Regions from separate parts of the Macrococcus brunensis genome, predicted to be linked through region 1. Evidence: predicted binding sites of a transcription regulator. Region 1 holds the regulator's gene; each other region holds the start of a gene.
What was found. Region 1 encodes Rex, which represses fermentation and respiration genes when NADH is low (regulators of the CRP and FNR family bind a similar motif). Its sites were predicted from a motif close to TTGTGAAATATTTCACAA; they were not measured.
Positions count from the first base shown of each region.

Region 2: the regulator Rex is predicted to act here: its motif matches at 2,947-2,964, upstream of MGG13_RS06290 (cytochrome c oxidase subunit 2A).
Region 3: the regulator Rex is predicted to act here: its motif matches at 4,154-4,171, upstream of pflB (formate C-acetyltransferase).

Region 1 covers NZ_CP092179.1:1,820,104-1,827,614, forward strand. Annotated here, with positions in the region: gene MGG13_RS09605 (VOC family protein) at 1-282, shown strand, start outside; gene MGG13_RS09610 (nitroreductase family protein) at 299-922, shown strand; gene MGG13_RS09615 (MurR/RpiR family transcriptional regulator) at 1,049-1,780, opposite strand; gene MGG13_RS09620 (GH32 C-terminal domain-containing protein) at 1,802-2,734, opposite strand; gene tatC (twin-arginine translocase subunit TatC) at 2,818-3,576, opposite strand; gene tatA (twin-arginine translocase TatA/TatE family subunit) at 3,634-3,825, opposite strand; gene MGG13_RS09635 (redox-sensing transcriptional repressor Rex) at 3,836-4,468, opposite strand; gene MGG13_RS09640 (ABC-F family ATP-binding cassette domain-containing protein) at 4,611-6,524, shown strand; gene tsaD (tRNA (adenosine(37)-N6)-threonylcarbamoyltransferase complex transferase subunit TsaD) at 6,737-7,511, opposite strand, start outside.
Region 2 covers NZ_CP092179.1:1,211,698-1,219,208, forward strand. Annotated here, with positions in the region: gene MGG13_RS06285 (dynamin family protein) at 1-2,906, opposite strand, end outside; gene MGG13_RS06290 (cytochrome c oxidase subunit 2A) at 3,027-3,197, shown strand; gene MGG13_RS06295 (cupredoxin domain-containing protein) at 3,210-3,689, shown strand; gene MGG13_RS06300 (b(o/a)3-type cytochrome-c oxidase subunit 1) at 3,809-5,419, shown strand; gene MGG13_RS06305 (LLM class flavin-dependent oxidoreductase) at 5,544-6,521, opposite strand; gene MGG13_RS06310 (THUMP domain-containing class I SAM-dependent RNA methyltransferase) at 6,521-7,511, opposite strand, start outside.
Region 3 covers NZ_CP092179.1:523,470-530,980, reverse strand. Annotated here, with positions in the region: gene MGG13_RS02865 (cation:proton antiporter) at 1-1,983, opposite strand, end outside; gene MGG13_RS02860 (cupin domain-containing protein) at 2,055-2,558, shown strand; gene corA (magnesium/cobalt transporter CorA) at 2,592-3,539, opposite strand; gene MGG13_RS02850 (GNAT family N-acetyltransferase) at 3,549-3,971, opposite strand; gene pflB (formate C-acetyltransferase) at 4,193-6,442, shown strand; gene pflA (pyruvate formate-lyase-activating protein) at 6,466-7,221, shown strand; gene MGG13_RS02835 (DinB family protein) at 7,253-7,511, opposite strand, start outside.

The DNA.
Region 1 (7,511 bases):
ATGGACATCATGCAGTTATACGGCCCGCAGGCTGCTTTTATGAGTGCAGCAGGCTATCATCACCATTTAGGACTGAACACTTGGCAGCATGCACAAGTTTCACCTGAACTGGATGCACCTGGCCTGAGAAAGTTTGAAATCAACATTCCTAATCCGGAAGACTTTGAATATTTCAAACAGCAGTTAGAAGCTAAAGGGCTGCACACAGAAAAAGATGGTCATTCAGAAATCCTGCGTGACCCGAATGGCATCGCTATTCGGGTGATGTACCAACAACATTAAAAATCTGGAGGTTATTATGATGTTATTTAAAAAAATCGGTTATGAAAACTTTGGTCAGGCAATGGAAAAACGTCGCTCAATCTATGATATTAAAGGTGAAATTCCACTCTCGGACGCTAAAATCGAAAGTATTTTATCTGATATTATTAAGCACGTTCCTTCTGCATTCAATTCACAGTCTACACGCCTTGTCTTACTTTTAAATGACCAGCATCAAAAGCTTTGGGATCTAACGGCTGACGCCTTAAAAGAGAAAATGGGAACCGAGCGCGATTTCTCAGCAACAGAAGCTAAATTAAATAGCTTCAAAGCGGGTTACGGCACTGTTCTGTTCTTCGAGGATGAAATAGTTGTAAAAGGGCTGCAGGACAACTTTGCCGCTTATGCAGATAACTTCCCTATCTGGAGCCATCATACAAACGCGATGCATCAGTATGCAGTATGGACTGCATTCGCTACTGAAAATATCGGTGCATCTCTGCAGCATTATAACGGGGTCATCGACGAAGCCGTTTATACTGCATTTGATATTCCACGTGACTGGAAACTCGTTGCACAGATGCCATTCGGTACAATCGGTACACAAGCAGACGCTAAAGAATTTAAACCCGTTGAAGACCATCTCATCATCAAGAAATAATGAAGAGCTCGCATTTATAAATTAAAACCAGCAATCATATCTGATGAAAATTCAGATGTGATTGCTGGTTTTTTGTTTTAAAATTATTGATGCGTTTTTTCTTTCATCTCGAGTATCGTCTAACTATCAAGTGATGGACTGCAGATGACGGATTTTCATATACAGCACATCAATAACCGCATGTTGAACCAGTCGACTCGTCATATCTTGTTCATAGGAAGACAGCAGATTAACTTGAGCCCGAGGCGATACTTGATGTCCAAGCATAATAAGAGTTTGATGAGAAGATAAAGGTTGTTCCGGCTTATATTCATCCATCATCATCACCACTTTAAAATAACTGGCTAGTTTGAGGTAGCGCTCATATGTCTGAACGATGTCACAAGAAATACCTATCTCAGCCAGTCTGAGCTTAAAGTCGAGTGCAACAGATATCTGGTCAGTCTGACAGTATATTAACACCCGCTTTTCCAGTTCAATTACTTCAGCTGCACCATCGATTTGCTTAAAATCAAGCAAGCGTTCTGTCCGCTTCAGAGCTTCCTGCATGCCATTAAATGTCTGATGTATCAGCGCTGAAGTTGAGTCTGTCTTTTGCCTGAGCTGGATTTCGTGCTCCAGCATGTGCAGATCTCTCATCAGTACCAGCTTCATCTCACGCAGACCACTGAAGCCGATTCTCTGGCTGAAACGCACTAATGCAGATCCACTGACCTCCGCCTGTACAGCGAGCGTTTTCCCGGGTAATGTTGCAAAATCCAGCGGGCTTTCCTTAATAAGTGCAGCAATTCTCTTCTCGACAGGCGACAAGAGATGCTCTATAGATTGAAGCTGATTCAGAACAATCGGCATACTCATCACTCTTCTCTTTTAAGATAGTCAGCTCTCCTGTTTTTCTATATCATATTTCGTAAATTTAAGATAGACTTGCCCAGATTCAGTGGACGTTCTGATGCCAGTCGCACTATCAGAAGGAAATATACGAGATGTCATGACCTTCTCACCGTCATTCAGAAAAATCTCAATACTCGATTGATCGACAAAGGCATGAATTCTCTTTAAATGATTATCTAAAGTGACTGAACGTGTGAAATCGTTGCCATAAGTGCTAAGAATCCCACTATCAAAACGATCCAGCGTGAATTGACGGCTCGCATGATTATAGATCAACCTAGTTGCTTCTCGCTTAGATACACGCAGTTCAATATAGAATTCAGTTGATTCGTTCTCTAAAATATCTATAACCATTTCGTAGCAGTCGCCTTCGTAAGGATGTAGACGGATATCATGCTTCATCGCATAGCCTTCCGCAGTTTCAGACTTACCGCGCCATTTCTTGACTAAAGGATGAGGACGTTGTATCACTTTCTCTTCTTCAAAAGAGAGCAGCCGAGGAATAGTGAAGCAATGGGCAGTATACTCTACATTCGACTGTCTGATACAGCCGATCAGTATGGGTGCACCTTCAGCGCCGTACGTTATCTGCGGCGCATAAAAATCAAAGCCATCATCCCATCTCTGATTCACATTAAAGTCATCATCATCTGAATCATCAAGTATGATGACCGGTCCATGTGTCACAAAGTGAATAAGATCAGGAGAAGTAAGATGATATCTATATTTAAGTCCGGACATTGGAAGCCATTCATAGAAAAGATGATAGAGTCCGTCCAGATAGACGAAGCCTGCTGGTCTATTCAGCATTCCAGCTGAAGGCTGAATATGAAAATGCTGCCGCCATCTTGAATCTGCGGTCTCCTGGCGCACGTTTTCATTTTCTGTTATATAGCGTTTTTCTCGCATCCATTCCACTTTACGCACTCCCTTATCGATAGTTCAATTACTTTAAAATATAACATCGACAGACAAAAAAAACCATCTCATAATCAGATGGTTTAATCTTCTTTCAGTTCTTCTTCTAGTAATTTCTGTTCACCTTTTAAATACATACGATAGCCGACGTGACTGATCTGAATACTGATTTCATATAAGACGACCATAGGCAGTACAAAGATGACGTAAGTCATCACATCAGGCGGCGCTATAATTGCGGCAATGACCATCAGGAAGAAGTAAGCATATTTACGGTTCTTCTTCAGAAAAGCAGGTGTGACGATACCAAGTCGCGTCAGGAAGAGCAGCAGGATAGGCAGCTGAAATACAAATCCGAATGGAATCGTAAACTTCAGGAGTTCGTTAAAATACTCTCTGACCCCAATAATCTGCTTGACGCCCATTTCGTTTGCAAGTCCAATCGTAAAGTGAATCATATAAGGAAATATAATAAAGTAGCTGAATGTAAGGCCTGCTACAAATAAGACAAAACTGACTGGAATATAACTGAGCGTCGCGCGTCGTTCCTGCGGATGCAGGCCAGGCGAGATAAACGCCCACAACTGATAGAGAATAACTGGCGATATCAATAGAACAGCTATCAGCATGATGACACTGATATAAATTGACAGAGGATCCGTTACCTTAAAATAATGCAGCGTGATTTCAGCAGGAACATCATCTTTTGTTAAAAATCGTGTGACCGGCTTACCGAAATAAAAGCCAACGATGATGCCGCCCATCAGAAAATAAGCAACGATCATCAGACGTTTTCTAAGTTCGTCTAAATGCTCAACTATCGTTAATTCATCTTTATTCATCTGAAGGTCTTCCCTCCTCATAACAAAAGCGACAGTGACTGTCGCTTTTTTCAATCATTATTTACGTACGTCGTCTTTATCATGGTCTTTCATGATACCATCTGTCGCATCTTTGAATTCCTTGAGTGAAGAACCCATTGCACGGCCAAATTCAGGCAGTTTCTTCGGTCCGAAGATAATGAGTGCAACCACACCTAGAAATATTAAAATAGCAGGTGATGCAACACCTAATGTATTAGCATACAGCATAGTGTACCTCCTAATGATTTTTCATAAAGAATATAAGAGACTGGAGTTCTACACCTAAATCAATATGGTGTACCTGGACATCTGATGGAACATTTAAGCGTTCCGGTGTAAAGTTTAATATACCTTTTATTCCGGCTTTTGTCACTCTATTTGCTATATCCTGGCCAATTTTTCCCGGCACAGTGAGAATGACTACTTCTATCCCCATTTTCTCGACGACTTCTTCAAAATCGTCCATGTGCTGGATATATATTTTACCGATTTTTTCACCGACAACATTGGGTGCGATATCAAACGCCGCTTCTATCTGCATACGGTCACTGATCGAGAAATTATAGTTGACGAGGGCATGACCCAGATGACCGATACCAATAATCGCTACTTTCGTCATCGTATCCTGCTGCAAGGTTGTTTTGAAGAAATTCAGTAAATATTCTACGTTATAGCCATATCCTTTTTTACCAAGCTCTCCGAAATAAGAGAAATCTCTTCTGATTGTCGCTGAATCGATTTTTAATCCTTCGCTCAGTTCCTTTGAAGAAACACGATCAACTTTTGCGCTATGAAGCGTATTGACGAACCGGTAATAAAGGGGCAGGCGCTTGAGTGTCGCTTTAGGAATCTTAACTTCAGCTTTTGGCACACTGTTCACCTTCTTATTTTAATTGTGACTTTTTTCACAGTACCTAAATTATAACATGCCTGCCCTTGACTGACTATGTGAAATTCAGCCCTTTTATTTCATGTCACTCATCAATCATGTAAAATATAAATGAGGTGAAAATATGATTTTATTACAGGCAAGTCAACTCAATAAATCATTCGGCGGAGAAGATATCTTCACCGATGTTAAAATAGAAATAAAGACAAACGACCGCATCGCTATTGTCGGACGTAATGGTGCCGGTAAAACAACGCTGATGAAAATCCTGGCAGGCGCTGAGTGTTACGATAGCGGACACTTGATGCGGGCTAAAAATATCAATATCGGTTATCTGACTCAGCAGATGACGCTTGATGCTGAAGGTACAGTGTACGAGGCGATGTTGAAGCCATTCAGTCATCTACAGGACATGGAAAGGAAACTGACAGGTATCACGACTTATCTTGCTGAAGAAAGTGATAAAGCAGGTACAGAAGAATATGCTGACAAGCTGTCGGAATTCGAGAAACTGCAGCTGCAGTTCGAAAGTGCAGGCGGGTATCAGTATGAACATAAGATTAAGACCATTCTGACAGGACTGAATTTCAGCTCTGCTGATTTCGATCAGAAAATTGACTACTTCTCAGGCGGCCAGAAGACAAGACTCGCCCTCGCGGAGATGCTGATCAGAGATCCGGACCTGCTGATGCTGGATGAGCCGACCAACCATCTAGACATGGAAACTACTGCATGGCTTGAAAACTATTTGACGACCTATCAGGGCGCTATCGTCGTCATCTCCCATGACCGTTACTTCCTGGACAAAGTCGTTAACACGGTATACGATGTCGCACTCGGACGTGTTATGCGTTATGTCGGTAACTACTCCAAGTTCCTGAATCTGAGAGATGCCTTCTACGAGAAAATGTCTGCTGAATACGAACGTCAGCAGGCAGAGATTGAACGTCTGGAGACTTTCGTCCAGAAAAATATCACTCGTGCCTCTACAAGTGGCATGGCTAAAAGCCGCCGTAAAATACTGGAGAAGATGACCCGGATTGAAGCCCCTAAGCTTGATGACCATTCTGTCAACCTGCAGTTTCATATTGACCGTGAATCAGGCAATGATGTCCTGGACGTAAAAGCGCTGGAGGTAGGTTACGATAGCCCTATCACTGCTCCCATCACTTTTGACGTCAAAAAACAGGATGCCATCGCAGTTATCGGTCCCAATGGTATTGGCAAAACAACCTTGATTAAGACGATTGCTAAAAAATTAGAAAAACTGAGCGGTGACATTAAATACGGTGCCAATGTTTCGATTGGTTACTACGACCAGAAGCAGGCAGAATTTAAGTCAACGAATACAGTTTTAGAAGAACTGTGGCAGTATTATCCTGAGGTGCAGGAGAAAGATGTCAGAGCAGTGCTTGGCCGCTTCCTGTTTGTGCAAGATGATGTCAAAAAAGTCATCAATGATCTGTCAGGCGGCGAGAAAGCCAGACTGCAGCTCGCAAAACTGAGTCTTGAGAATAATAATGTCCTGATTCTTGATGAGCCGACCAACCATCTGGATATCGATGTAAAAGAAATCTTGGAACAGGCCCTTATGACTTATCCCGGCACTATTCTTTTTGTGTCGCATGACCGTTTCTTCATCAATCAGATTGCGACAAAAGTACTGAATATTACACATTCAGGTGCGAGTCTTTTCCTCGGGGATTATACTTATTTCATCGAAAAAGAAGAGGAACGTCTGGCGCACGAAGCGTACCAGGCAGTCGAAGAAGAAACAGTGACACCAAAACAGACGGACTATGCAGAAAATAAAGCGCAAAGGAAAGAACGCCGAAAAATAGAACGCGCACTTCAGCAGCTGGAAGAAAATATTGAAGAGTACGAAGCACGTATTCAGGCCATTGAACTCGAACTGACGCAGCCCGATGTATTCAATGATTCACAACGCAGTTACGAGCTGCATCAGGAAATGGTTGATCTTCAGAATAAACTGGAAACAGCAATGGAAGAATGGGCTGAACTAGAAGAAGCAGAATAACTCTGCTTCTTTTTTCTATTCACAGAGTTATGCACAGTAAAAACAGCTTTATAACAGTAATCCACAAAGTTATTAGACTTATCCACAGAATTCAGACAATTTCTGTTGTTTATTTTTGTGTAAAATGGTCACTAGACAAAAAGTTATCCACAATCAGTTAACAACTTGTGTACAAGTACGTATGTTCGTATCCATAAAAAAACGCCTGATTTTTATAAATCAAGCGTACTTTTTCCATTTAAATTGAGGTCTGCTCTGACATTTTTTATGTAATAATAGTAAGCTGCGGCACCGATCATCGCAGCATTATCTGTACAGAGATTGAGCGGAGGGATACGCAGATTGATATCACGCTCTTTTGCCATCGCATCAAGTCTTGCTCGTAATCCCTTGTTCGCTGCGACCCCGCCGCAGACAATCAGTTCATCTATATGATATTCTTCCAACGCTTCAAACGTCTTCTGTGTTAAGACGTCAATGACACTGGCCTGAAAGCTTGCAGCAACATCTTCGGATGGTACTGTCTCGCCTTTTTGTGCTTTATTGTGCAGCGTGTTGATGACAGCACTCTTCAGACCACTGAAACTGAAATCATAGCCTTCAAGTACTGGACGCGGAAAGTTCAGTGAATCCTGTCCCTCAGCTGCAAGTCGGTCGACGTGCGGTCCACCTGGATAAGGTAGATTGATGGTACGTGCTACTTTATCATAGGCTTCACCTACTGCATCATCTCTCGTCTCACCAATCACTTCAAAGTTCAGATGGTCACGCATGATGACAAGCTCTGTATGCCCGCCAGAAACAATGAGTGCCAGCAGGGGGAACTTGAGCGGTTCTTCTATATGATTCGCATAAATATGCCCTGCAATATGATGAACTGGAATCAGCGGTTTCTGATGGCTCAGTGCCAGTGCTTTAGCCGCATTGATTCCAACGAGAAGCGCACCAATGAGTCCCGGGCCTTCCGTCACTGCGACAGCATCGATA
Region 2 (7,511 bases), 610 kb from region 1:
TCTTCCAGTTTATCTGTCAGTGCACCCATATAGCCAGCTGCATCAACTTGGCCGCGATTAAAATACACTTTAATAAGATCAGACAGCTGAATACGGAAACGGTCAGTCATAAAGGTCAACTGTTCATTCAACTCCTGTTCTGCCTTTTCTATACTATGCTTAAGCTGTTCATCTGTGAATACAGGATTTCGTTTAACTTCATCATAATAGGCGCGGTGTGCTGCTTCTCTTTCGCGCGCCTGACTTGCATCTGCCAGTATAGTGCGCGCTTCTTCTTCAAGTTGCTGGACCCCATTTTCAAACTGCCTGATCTTCTGCAGTCTGCTGTCGACTTGAGCGAACTGCTGCAGTTCAGCCATATAATGGTTGAAGTTATCATCACGTGCTGACATCGCCTGTTTACTGGAGAGTTCATAGATTCTAGGAATCGCATTCAGCTGCTCCAGTTCAGAACTGAAATAATTCTTGACCTGTTCTATTTCTGTGTTATTTCGCGCGAGGTCTATCGCATTGATGACGTAGAATGTTGCGCTGTCCGTGCTTAAAATCTGCAGCTCGTTTAAGTACTGGATAAACTGTTTGTCATTTTCAGTGAAGACATGATTAAAATATGAAACATAGATCAGTAAGTCGCTGTCTGCGATAATCTCTGTTGTCTCATTTGTATGACGCATATTGGTAGAACCGATCCCTGGTGAATCAATGATGACCTTATCTTTCAGAAAATCAATTTCATATTGCAGATAAATGCGGTCAACAAAGGCGGAATGCGCATCTACAGCTGTAAATTTTTCTATTTCATCATCTTGTATCGTCACAATCTGACCATCCAGATAAGGCAGGTAGTGTTCATAATTCGCCTCAAGAGCCTGTATATACTTCTTAAACTGATGATCGAGGGCAGGCTGCTGTTTATGATAATCTTTTAACCAAAGATTAATATCTGTCGCCTCAATTCCAGCAGAGCGACCTATCTTGTTGAGTTCATCTAACAGCATCTGGTTCGTTTTAAATTTTACACTATGTGTCTGACCGTATGTCAGTTCTGTTATGGCAGCAGTCGTCGGGTTAGGTGACGATATCAGGACCTTCTGACCGAGCATCGCATTGATCAGAGAACTTTTCCCTGCACTGAAAGCACCGAAGACAACGATTCTCGTCACATCATGCTGTATACGGTCCAGCTGCGCTTCCAGCCTTTTAGTAATATGACTGAAGTAAGCAATCTCTTTAAACTTCTCAAACTTAGTCAAAGCAGTATCAAGGTCTGTCTTCTGAACACTTTTCTTCAATTTATCAGTAGGTTTATTTAATATAGAATCCTGTAATTCTAACTTGACCTGCTTACGGTCGACGAGTTTATCGATGGACTCGTCAACATGAATATAATAGTGCTGATAATTGCGGGTCGTCAGCGATTCAATCAGCTTTGTCAGTTGATCGTATTTATTCAGTGCTTCTGCTTGATGACTCACTGCCGGTTGCATTTTAGACATATTTATATTTTCTATGAACATTTTGATATGAGGTCTGTTTTCTTTAACGACTGACTGCTCGATAAACTTCTTCAGCTGGTCGGTATAATTCAGCACATAATCATTTGTAATAAGCGCCTGGCTGTTCATCAGCCCCTCCAACTCATCAGCAGTCACATTGTAAGTAAAGTGTCTTACATCTTCTACAACCGAATACTTCGCATGCTGATCATAGAGTGCACGTATATGGAAATTGATCTGCTTCTCAATTGATGCATTGAGCGCCTCTAAAACTTCGGTCATCTGCTGTGCTCTCAGTTCCTGCCTTTTCTTCTCTTTACCGAACAGTCCACCTACTTTAAAGTCAGGTGAATAAACTTCCAGCAGCCTTTTTATCTCCTCACGTATCTCAAATGGAACTATATAAGCATTTTTTAAGATTGTCCGAATAGAGGATAGAAAATAGGTTTCAGCTGATTCTGACGTCTTAAATAACTGCTGTTCTTCTGACAGCGCCTGACTTTCCTGGATAGAGTTACGATTCGCTTCAAGCTCTGACTGATCAAAACCTAACGTATCTAGAATACCTGCTTTTTCATCTTCCAGATAACGCAGCTGTTCGCCAGTGATATAAGAAGTAATCCGGTCAAAAAACTGCCTTCTGCTGTTTTCAATTAAATCACTATTAAAAAGAAGGTCTTTAAGCTGAGCGACTTCATTCAGCTCATGTTCATAAATAGAAGTGAAGAATATCTTCTCTATCTGTATATCCCACGTAGCAAGGTTCTGCAAAATAGCAGCCTTAAAGTCATTAAACTTCACTTCTTCTTCATTATGTTTATCAATCTGGTTAACGACAAAAACAAGCGGCATACCAAGACTATTTAAGCGTTTCATCTCCTTAAAATTTTTCTCGGATTCAACATGATTATATTCCACTGTGTAGACAATCACATCACTTGTCAGTAAATATTTCATCGTGTTCGCTTCGTGGTTACTGAAGGTAGCATCGATGCCAGGGGTATCCTGAAGTGTCAGTCCAAGCGGTAATTTCGAATGGATATGCTTGATTTCGACAGACTCAATCCGCTGATTCTCAGTGTTTATTTTTTTGACTTCTGCATAGTTTCTGGCATATGCATACTCCTGATTTTCAAGATTGACGATAATCTCTTCCTGTTCAGAGATTGTAATCTGTGCTGAGTTGCTCGTTGTCGGTACAGGAGAACTCGGCAGAATATCTTCTTCTAAAAGATAGTTGATCAACGAAGATTTACCTGACGAAAAATGGCCGATGAAGCTCGCTACTTTTTTATCTTCATAGACTTTTCGGATGACTTCATTAATCTGCTCGACAAGCACTGTATGATTAGATTTCTCTACTTCTTTCTTTAATTTGTATAACAGATCGATCTGTTCTTTTTTATTCATAGTAATCCCCTTTTGTGAACAATATAACAAAATTTAAGAAGTGTGATATATATCACATTATTAATCTGTCTTCTTTATTATTATAAAGAAAGAAAAGTTATTTAGAAAGGACGGATGGGCATGGCTAAAGATAAAGATCAAATTAAAGCAGAACAGCAGGAACTTGCACCTGAATATGATTCTCACGATAATCTGGATCTGCGCGGGACAATGGTCTCTGTTTTAACATTAGGTGCTATCTTTGTTGTTTTATGGTTTGCAATCTTTATTCTATTCATTGAACGTATTTAAGGAGGGGTTATTGTGCATAAGTTAGAGAAAATCTGGTTAGGCCTTGGGATGGCGTCACTTGTTTTATTCCTAGTTATTATCTTAGTTCAGGCCATCCACTTAGGTCACGAGCCAGCTGCAAGTGGCGGAGAGTTCGTTGATCCGGAGCTTGTCGATAAACATGAAACTTTTAAAAATCCAGGATTACATAAAGTTGAAGGTAAAGACTGGGACTACGAACTCGTCTTCGTTGTATCAGCATTCAACTATAATCCAGGTAACGTCGAAATTCCTAAAGGCGCTAAAGTGAAGATCATCGCAACTTCTAAAGACGTGAACCACGGTTTTGAAATTGCTCACACAAACGTAAACTTCATGGTGGTGCCAGGACATATCAGTACATTCACAAAGACATTTGATAAAAAAGGTGAATACCTTCTTCTTTGTAATGAATATTGCGGAATGGGCCACGCTGATATGAAATCTAATATTAAGGTGGTTGATAAAAAATGAGCGAAGTAATCTATAAAAGTGATGCCAGCGAGCATCACCACTACCGCAAACATCAAGTTTTTGAAGTCAATGAAATAGAAGATAACAAACGACTTGACCCGAAAGACGGCAAACTTGTTATGGCACATATGTATGTGGCAATAGTCTGCTTAATTATCGGTGGCCTTGCTGGTCTCGTTCAGACCCTTGTACGCTCTGGTACATTAGAATTACCAGCAGGCATTGGTTATTATCAGATCTTAACCGTACACGGTATCATCCTTGCGCTTGTTCTGACGACATTCTTCATTATGGGCTTTCAGATTTCAGCTATCTCCAGAACAACGGGTACATTCTCCCCTCTTGCGCGCCGTTTAGGCTGGCTAGGTTTCTGGGTGATGCTGATCGGTACAGCGATGGCTGCAACAATGGTTTTACTGAATAAAGCAACAGTGCTTTATACATTTTATGCGCCGCTTCAGGCACACGTAATTTTTTATATCGGTATGGCACTAGTCATCGTCGGCTCATGGATTTCTGCAGCAGGACAGATGATGGGCTACTTCCGTTACAGAAAAGAACATAAAGGACAGAAAACACCACTGATCAGTTATATGGCAACAATCAACAATGTCATGTGGATCGTCTGCTCTATCGGTGTAGCGTTAACAGTTCTTCTTCAGATGATTCCTTGGTCACTTGGTCTCGTCGAACGTATCGATGTGACACTGAGCCGTACTTTATTCTGGTATTTCGGTCACGCACTTGTGTACTTCTGGCTGTTACCTGCTTATATGTCATGGTATGCAGTCGTGCCAAAAATCATTGGCACTAAAGCTTTCTCTGATAACTTAGCTCGATTTGCTTTCATGCTCTTCCTGTTCTTCTCAATTCCAGTCGGTATCCACCACCAGTTAGTGGAACCAGGTATTGATGCAACATGGAAGTATGTACAAGTTGTGCTGACATTCATGGTTGTCATTCCTTCTCTTATGACAGCATTCAGTCTGTTTGCGACATTCGAAACATATGGTCGTAGAACGGGTGCAAAAGGTCTGCTTGGCTGGTTAAAAACATTACCATGGAACGATGCACGTTTTGTTTTACCATTCATCGGAATGGCTGCTTTCATTCCAGGAGGTGCCGGTGGTTTAGTTAATGCATCTGCACAGATGGACCAAGTCGTTCATAATACGATCTGGATTACAGGTCACTTCCACTTAACAGTAGCAACTGCTGTTATCCTGACATTCTTCGGTACGATGTACTGGTTAATCCCGCATTGTACAGGACGTGTATTAACAAAACAACTGAACAAACTTGCTTTAATTCAAGGCTATATGTGGGCACTAGGAATGTCCATCATGTCTGGTGCGATGCATTTCATCGGATTATTCGGTGCACCACGTCGCTCAACTTATTCTGAATACGGCGGTTCTAAAGTCGCTGCAGAATGGATTCCTTATCAGATTATTCAGGCAATCGGCGGAACAATCCTTTTCGTCTCAATTATCTTAGTTGTGATTATCTTCATCCGACTTGCATTCTTTGCTCCTAAAGGACATGAACCTTACCCAATTGCTACAGCGATGGATGAAAATCTACCTACGACTAAACTCGTTGAAAACTGGAAGTTCCTTCTTGTTGTGACAATCGCACTCATCTTAATTGCTTATACGATTCCAGTCAGCCAGATGTTTATCGATCCACCACCAGGCGCTAAAGGCTTTGGTGAAGGTAAACTGTGGTAATCTAAACTCCCTGCGGGGAGTTTTTTTCTTTTGTCCTTATGTTAGTTTTTTTAATTATTTATATATAGTTTACATAATATAGTTATATTAATTAATACAACAAAAAAAGAGATACCGCAGTATCTCATAAAGTCTTAAGCAGCTCGTAACTTCTTTTCTTGGCTTCAAAGTCATGTATATTACAGATGACCATGATTTCATCTGCATGCGGCAATTTAAGAAGTGCTTCTTTTACATCTTCCTTATTACCAACGATACATCGTTTACGGTTCTCCTGAATCACCTTCAGCTCTTTTTCACTGTAGTTCTTGTCAGCTACTTCAGCTGCTGTCGGAACCGTGGTATCTCGACCATAAGTCACATTTAACAGCCAGTGATCCAGTATTTTGGCGTGTTCTTTCGCTTCTTCTCTTGTGTCACAGCAGATGATGAATATACAGATGATTGCTTGCGGCTTCGGCATGACAACGGATGGTTGAAACTCATTATAATAGATTTTCAGTGCCTGTTCCATATGCTTTGGATTGATAAAAGCTCCGAATATAAAGCCGATACCTAACTTCGCCGCTCGTCTTGCGCCGTTTTCCGTGAGCCCCAGTGTATAGACGGGTGGCTGATGATTAATTCTCGGTCCTGCCTTCACTCTGCGGAAACGATGGTCGACAGGTAAACTGTTATGCATGAAGCCAATTAAGTCGGCCAGCATGGTCGTGTAGTCACTCAGTTTACTGTCTGCCCCGTCTGTCAGCGCTAGGCGCGTCAGCTCTGTGCCCCCTGGTGAATTACCGACACCTATGTTGACACGTCCCGGGAACATCGACTCCATCAATAAAGCTCTTTCAGCGATATTAAACGGGCTGTACTGCGGCAGTAGTATACCGCCTGAGCCCACTTCAATTGTCTCAGTAGCGCTCAATAGTCTCGTCATCAGGATATCCGGACTATTACTGATAAGGCCTGTCGTATTATGGTGCTCCGCCACAAAATAGCGCTTATAGCCCAGTTCTTCAGTCCATTTAATCAGTTCAATAGATTTCTTAATCGCTTCTTCCGGACTGTCCCCACGTGACAAAGGGACCTGGTCCAGTACGCTGAATTCCATTATCTCTCGCCCCAGTACTGATAATACGTACACTCCAAGTAACCGTTAAAGAGTTTACGACGTTTAGTCGCTTTTTTACCGACAAGAACTTCAAATTCTTTGTAGCTCGTCATAATATAGAGTGACCATTTTGGATTCTCTTTAATTAGTTCTCCTAAATATTTGTACATCGCTTCTACTTCGTCCCGTTCACCGATACGTTCACCATAAGGTGGATTTCCTACGATAGCCCCTTTTTCAGCATGTAAAGTCAAGTCATGGACATTCATCTGCTTAAACTTGATCAAGTCCCCGAATCCGACTTCTGTCGCATTATTCTGTGCAATTTTAATCATCTCAGGATCGATATCGCTCGCTGTAATATCAATCTCTTTGTCGTAGAGCGCTTCGTTATCTGCTTTGATGCGTTCTTCTTCATACATCTCTTCAGGAATGATGTCCCATTCCTCACTGGCAAACTCCCGGTTAAATCCAGGTGCAATATTCTGTGCGATCATCGCTGCTTCTATCGCTATGGTACCAGACCCGCAGAATGGATCTATGAACGGCGTATCACCATTCCAGTTTGATAGTCTGACCAGTGCTGCTGCCAGTGTCTCCTTCATCGGGGCAGCACCTTGTGCGAGACGATACCCCCGTTTATGAAGGCCGGCACCAGACGTGTCGATCGTCAGTAAGACTTCATCTTTTAAAATGGAAACCTCTACTTTATACAGGGCCCCGCTTTCATCAATCCATCCCTTAATGTCATGCGCTTTTTTCAGCCGTTCGACGATAGCTTTTTTGACGATTGCCTGACAGTCAGGCACACTGAAAAGCTTCGACTTCAGACTTTTACCAGATACAGGGAATGAACCCTGGGGGCCGATGATATCTTCCCATGGCAGTGCTTTCGTCTGTTCAAAGAGCTGGTCAAACGTCGTTGCATAAAATCTACCGACCACAATCTTGACTCGGTCAGCTGTTCTGAGCCACAGGTTAGAACGTACA
Region 3 (7,511 bases), 830 kb from region 1:
CAGCTCAATGGCAACTTCTGAAGATATTTTACCGCGTGAGGCCAGCTGCTGAACCACTTCACGCTCCATACCGATGACATTCAGCGCCATCAATGCTTCTGCATCCTCGAGCTTTTCATTTACAATATTACGCTTTAACTGCTCTACTCGGTTCAAGTAGATATCTGATACAAGCGCTACTTCCATACGGTTATCACCATCTGTTTCTTCGAGTAGTGCCGAAAGCACTTCAGTATAGACCTTATTGGCGATGTTCTGCAGTTCAACTAGATGGCTTCTGAAAGTAAGTGGGCTCATTCCGCTGAAATGTGAGCCCAGCTTACGTCTGCTTTTCCGTACACGCAGTATAAAAAGTCCTCTCTTCAGAAAAGAAGTGTGCGCAAACAAGCGTGTCCGCTCGATATAAGCGATGTAGTTTTGATACGCACTCTCAGATATCGCTCCACTTTCCGTTAAGTCTTCAAGCACAGCAGCTTCGACATCAAGCGCTTTGTTCTGGAGCCTGATGATCTCCTTAGGATTTTCGTCGTGATCATGAATCCGCTTATAGAAGTTGATACGCATCGTGTTCTGACGAATCAGATTACCTGTAATCGCCGTGTTCTCTTCTGTCGTCTGCCTTTGCAGATATTCAATCGCTTTTTCAATCACGAAAATACGTGCTTCTTTAAATGAATATTTGGATGTATTCTCGATGATATCTTTTTCTACCAGCAGTGGCAGCAGCACCTGAGCCACTACTAAACTGATGACTACTACCCCTGCTGCTATAAATAGCAGGTCATCTCTATAGATGAAGTCCTGGTTCTTATAGATTTCATATGGCAATGTCAAAGCGATGGCCATTGAGATAGTCCCGTGAACACCACAGACTGCAGCAATCAGTGCATATTTAAAGCGTGATGGCCGCTCTTCCGGCACATCCGAGTCCTGATTGTTCAGTATTTTGATGAACGGGTTTTCAGGTATATAGAACATATCATAGAGTAGGAAGACCCATATAAATCTGAAGAGATAGACAAGCAGTGAAATGATGGCAGTCAGAATTAAAAGACCCACTAAATTCTGTCTTTCGTGCGTGATGATCTCAAGTGTGACTTCCGGAATAATATAGCCGAGAATGGTGAAGACCATCCCATTAAGTACAGTAGATAGTAATCCCCATGTATAGTTGTATCCCATCTGAAGTTTAGTCGTTGCCTGACTGAAGCGGTCTCGTTCTATCCCATGAACGATACCGCCTATCACTGCAGCGATTACACCTGACACGTGGAATGATTCTGCCACCATATAAATAACGAAAGGTGTCAGCAATTGTATAAGACTGAAGATATACTCTTCTTCGAACCCACTATCCAGCAGTCTGATTCTTATCTGGACGAAGAGAAGACCGATAATCAGTCCGACGATAACACCGCCTATTGAAGTCGTCAGAAACTGAATCGCAGCGCCTTGCACAGTAAAGACATGCGAAGTTAAGGCTACAACAGCAATATTGAAACTCAGGATCCCTGCTGCATCGTTCAAAAGTGACTCTCCTTCAAGAATCGTCATCAATCCTTTAGGAAGTTTTTTACCTTGTGCAATGGCCTGAACGGCCACTGCATCAGTCGGACAGATAATAGCTGCCAGTGCAAAACAGGCCGCAATCGGTATCAATGGCATCATGAAATGCGTGATATAGCCCAGACCGATGACTGTCGTAAAAACGAGACCGATCGCCATCAGAACGACAGGTTTGATGTATTTTAATAACTTAATCCGGGAGACATGGTTCCCTTCCAAAAAAAGCAGCGGTGCGATAATACCAATCAGAAACATCTCGGGTTCAAATTCCATGACAATAGGTACAGGTGTCAGGAAAATCAGCATGCCTAAAAATATTTGAATAAAAGCAAGAGGCAGTCGTGGAAACTTGTAGTGAATAACTGTTGATATAATAGTCGCAATAATAAAACTAGAAAGCATAATAAATATTTCCATCTGTTCAGTCCTTTCTATGGTTGATAGTCATTATAAAGGGAAATATGATGTTAAATAAAGGAGGTCATTTTATGAGACATACCATCTTACATGCACCCGTTTCCCCGTCAGCACCCAATCATATGGTGCTCCCTGTCATCATCTATCATGATATCAAAGAAGACCCGGTCGAACTATTTAAACGCAATGACTGGCATCAAGTCTGGACAAACGGTGTCTATGATTACCATCACTTTCATCCAAACTGTCATGAGGTGCTCGGTGTTAAAGAAGGTCAGGCAGAATTGATGATCGGAGGCGAGAAGGGTCAGAGAGTCACAGTTCAAAAAGGCGATGTACTACTGTTACCCGCTGGTTACGGTCATAAACGACTGAGTAAGTCAGAAGATTTTAAGATAGTCGGTGCTTACCCTACTGAAGAAGAAGTAAAGACTGAAACATCTTATGATGACTTGACTGCTATCAATAGAAGCATCAACAGCGTCAAACTGCCGGATTCCGATCCAGTAACAGGCAGTAACGGTCCGATGTTCAAAGAATGGCATAATATCTATTATTGCAACGCTGAATATTAAAAGAGGTCATGTTTCCAATGAAACATGACCTTTTTAAAACCAGTTTTTCTGCCTGAAGTAAACAATCATACCGAATGTAATGACAAGCATCACGACCCAGACACCTAAGTAGCCATATTTCCAGTGAAGTTCAGGCATCACGTCGAAGTTCATGCCGTAAATCCCGGCAAGTAACGTCAGCGGCATGAAGATAACAGAGTAAATCGTGAGAATCTTCATGATATTATTCATCTTGAATGAGTTAAGTGAGATGTAATTATCACGAATATCAGCGGTCATCTCACGCGACGATTCAATCATTTCCACTTGCTTGATCAGATGGTCATTAATATGATGCAGAAAGATTTTCTGTTTCTTGGATAACGGCATAATTCTGCCTTCCAGCAGCCTGTACACCAGATCCCTCATCGGTAGTACGGTTCGTCTGATCAGGAGCAGATCCTCTCTTAAATCAAAGGTCTCCTCTATCAGCACTTCTGTCGAAATATCCACTGAATGTCTGTCCTCAAAAGAGAAAACTTTATCTTCCAGTTCATAAACAAACGGAAAATAGTTATCGACAATCGCATCCAGCGTCAGAAACATTATTTCAGAAGTAGATGCTTTTGAGTTATCCTTCTTGTTGATCATCATATTCCAGACTTTATCTACTTCTTCTGAATGTTCCTTATGATAGGTCACGACTAATATATCATTAATGAAGACGTCTATTTCTTCAGGCTTCATGGTCTTCAGATCGATTGCATGAAAGACATAGAAGAGATAATCATCATATTCCTTATACTTCGGTCTTTGTCTCACTGAGACTGCATCTTCTATAGAAAGCGGATGGAAGTGAAAGAACTGGCTGAGCAGAAGGTTTTCATGCATTGTCGGTTCAGACATGTCAACCCATACAAGACGTGGCTCTGAAGTCATTTCATAAGGAGATTCACATGTCTTCAGCTCATTATTGATATCTATATATAATGTACGGATCATAAGTCACCTCTATAGTTCAAGTCTCATTTCTTTACCTTTCCAATTATAGCCTAATTTCTGATTGAGGGCGACCATGCTTCTATTAGCAGGATGAACGGTCCCTGTAATATAAGTCATTCCTTTTTCTTCACTTATTCTCTTTACTTCATTTTTAAGCTTGCTGGCGTAACCTTTTCCTCTTTGCCCAGGATTCACCCACAATGATTTTATATGCGTATAGTCAGTCATCGCGTACCAGATAAAGGCGACGAGCTCCTCTTCTACTACTGCAAGTATTCTGTCGCCACTGTACTGCATGAGCAACCGTATTGATTCTTCTCTTAAAATATACTCTAGTTCAGTCGGCCGCCAGTCTTTGTAGTCTGCAGGGATTGTTTCATGTAAACGCGCGATTGTTTTCAGTAAAGGGTCATCGTAATTAATATGTATCATCATAGTTTGATTTTAACATGATGAATAGAGTATGAAACAACCGGTAGATACCTGTTATAGATACAGATTTTATTTCTGCAGATGTACTATTACAGCCAAGCACTTGATATGACTGGATTTCTAAAAAAACTTAAAAATATTATAAATAATGTGATTCCATTCACGTATGTGTTATAATTGTCTTGTGAAGTTAATCACATTATGTTTGGGAGGCATACATTATGTTAAAAAATGAACAAAAACAAACTACTGCATGGTCTGGATTCAAAACTGGTAAATGGGCAAAACGTATTGATGTCAGAGAATTCATCCAACTGAACTACACACTGTACGAAGGTAACGATGAATTCTTAGCACCTGCAACAGACGCAACTCAGAAACTCTGGGCACAAGTAATGGAGCTGACTAAAGAAGAGCGTGACCGTGGCGGCATGTGGGATATGGATACGAAAGTCGTTTCTTCTATCACTTCTCACGATGCAGGTTACTTAGACAAAAATCTTGAAACAATCGTCGGCGTTCAGACAGAAAAACCATTCAAACGCTCTATGCAGCCTTACGGTGGTATTCGTATGGCAAAAGCTGCTTGTGAATCTTATGGTTATGAGTTAGATAAAGAAACAGAACATATCTTCACTGAATACCGTAAAACACATAACCAAGGTGTATTCGATGCTTATTCAAAAGAAATGCTTGCATGCCGTAAAGCAGGTATTATCACTGGTCTGCCAGATGCTTATGGTCGTGGACGTATTATCGGTGACTACCGTCGTGTTGCTTTATACGGTGTAGACTTCTTAATGGCTGAGAAAAAACGTGACTTCGATAACATCTCTACAACAATGTCTGAAGACGTTATCCGTATACGTGAAGAAGTATCTGAACAGTACCGCGCATTAAATGAACTTAAACAGTTAGGTGAAATCTACGGATTTGATTTAAGCCGTCCAGCTGAAAACTTCAAAGAAGCTGTACAATGGACTTACCTCGGCTACCTTGCAGCAATTAAAGAACAGAACGGTGCTGCGATGAGTTTAGGTCGTACTTCTACATTCCTTGATATCTATGCAGAACGCGATATCAAAAATGGCGTATTAACTGAAGAAGAAGCACAGGAAATCGTTGACCACTTCATCATGAAATTACGCTTAGTGAAATTTGCTCGTACACCTGACTACAACGAATTATTCTCTGGTGACCCAACTTGGGTAACTGAATCAATCGGTGGTGTCGGCATGGATGGCCGCGCGCTTGTCACTAAAAACTCATTCCGTTTCTTACATTCTTTAGACAACTTAGGTCCGGCACCAGAACCAAACTTAACAGTACTCTGGTCTACTCGCTTACCTGAGAACTTCAAAAAATACTGTGCGAAGATGAGTATTCAGACTTCATCTATCCAGTATGAAAATGATGATCTGATGCGTGAAAGCTACGGCGACGACTACGGTATCGCCTGCTGTGTATCTGCAATGAGAATCGGTAAACAAATGCAGTTCTTCGGCGCTCGTGCGAACTTAGCAAAAACGTTATTATATGCAATCAATGGTGGTAAAGACGAAAAATCTGGCGCTCAAGTCGGTCCGGCTCTTGCACCCATCACATCTGAATACCTTGATTATGACGAAGTTATGGTCCGTTTCAATGATATGATGGAATGGTTAGCAGGCGTTTACATCAATTCATTAAACGTCATCCACTACATGCACGATAAATACAGCTATGAAAGAATTGAAATGGCTTTACATGACACTGAAATTATTCGTACAATGGCTACAGGTATTGCCGGTCTTTCAGTTGCCGCTGACTCATTATCAGCAATCAAACATGCTAAAGTTAAACCAATCCGCAATGAAGAAGGTTTAGTGGTTGACTTTGAAACTGAAGGTGAATTCCCACAATACGGTAACAACGATGCACGTGTTGATGATATCGCTGTTAAATTAGTAGAAGAATTCATGACAAAATTACGCAAACACAAAACTTACCGTGATTCAGAACACACAATGTCAGTGTTAACTATCACTTCTAATGTGGTATATGGTAAGAAAACAGGTAATACACCAGATGGCCGTAAAGCAGGCGAACCATTTGCACCAGGTGCGAACCCAATGCATGGACGCGATCAAAAAGGTGCTTTAGCTTCATTATCATCAGTTGCTAAATTACCATATGACTGCGCTAAAGATGGTATCTCTAACACATTCTCTATCGTACCTAAATCACTCGGTAAAGAAGACGATGCTCAGCAAAGTAACTTAGTCAGCGTATTAGATGGTTATGCAATGCAGCATGGTCACCACTTAAATATCAACGTATTTAACAGAGAAACTTTACTGGATGCAATGGAACATCCAGAAGAATATCCACAGCTGACAATCCGTGTATCTGGTTACGCTGTTAACTTCATCAAATTAACACGTGAACAACAGCTGGATGTTATCTCTAGAACATTCCACGAAAAAATGTAACTAATTGCTTAGGGGGACTTCAATTGATTAAAGGACACATTCATTCAGTCGAAAGTTTAGGAACAGTAGATGGACCTGGATTAAGATATATCTTATTTACACAAGGGTGCTTACTACGCTGCCTATTCTGTCACAATCCAGATACTTGGCAAATCGGTGAACCTTCACGCGAAGTGACGGCTGAGGAAATGGTTCAGGAGATACTCCCCTACAAGCCTTATTTCCATGCATCAGGTGGCGGTGTTACAGTGAGCGGTGGCGAACCGCTCCTGCAACTGCCATTCCTTGAAGAATTATTTAAACAGCTTAAAGCTGAAGGTATCTCAACATGTATCGATACATCAGCCGGCTGCTTTAATGAAACACCCGCTTTTATGAATCACTTTAATGAACTGCAGAAATATACTGATTTATTTTTGCTAGACATTAAACATATTGATAACGATAAACATTTAAAACTGACAAGTAAGCCCAATACCCATATCCTGAAATTTGCACGTTTATTATCTGACCGCAAACAACCTGTCTGGATCAGACACGTTCTTGTACCGGGGCTGACAGATAGCAGAGAAGATCTGATTAAGCTCGGTGAGTTTGTTAACTCTCTGGACAATGTAGTTAAGTTTGAAATCCTCCCCTATCACCAGCTGGGCGTCCATAAATGGGAGGCGCTCGGTATCCCTTATGAATTAACTGACGTCGAACCCCCTAGCGACGAAGAAGTCAAAATGGCTTATGATTTAGTCGGCTTTAAAGGATTGACCCCTCTTAATAGTTAAAAAAGATTCAGGCAGCTGCCTGAATCTTTTTTTATTTGTCATCTCTTGATGGGCCGTAGATAGAAGGGACATGAAGATCAGCCTGACGCATCAGCACAGTCATCTGACCACGATGATGCACCTGATGTAAGTTCGCTGCCTGAAGCAAAGCACCTTTTGGCATCTTTGTTCCAAACATATCTGCTTCGTCTAATAAATTTGCATCAGTTAAAGTCTGCTGATAAGAATCAAGTACGCTTTTGTATGTTTTTTCATAAATATCTGCAATCTCTTCCGCACTGTCAGGTGCT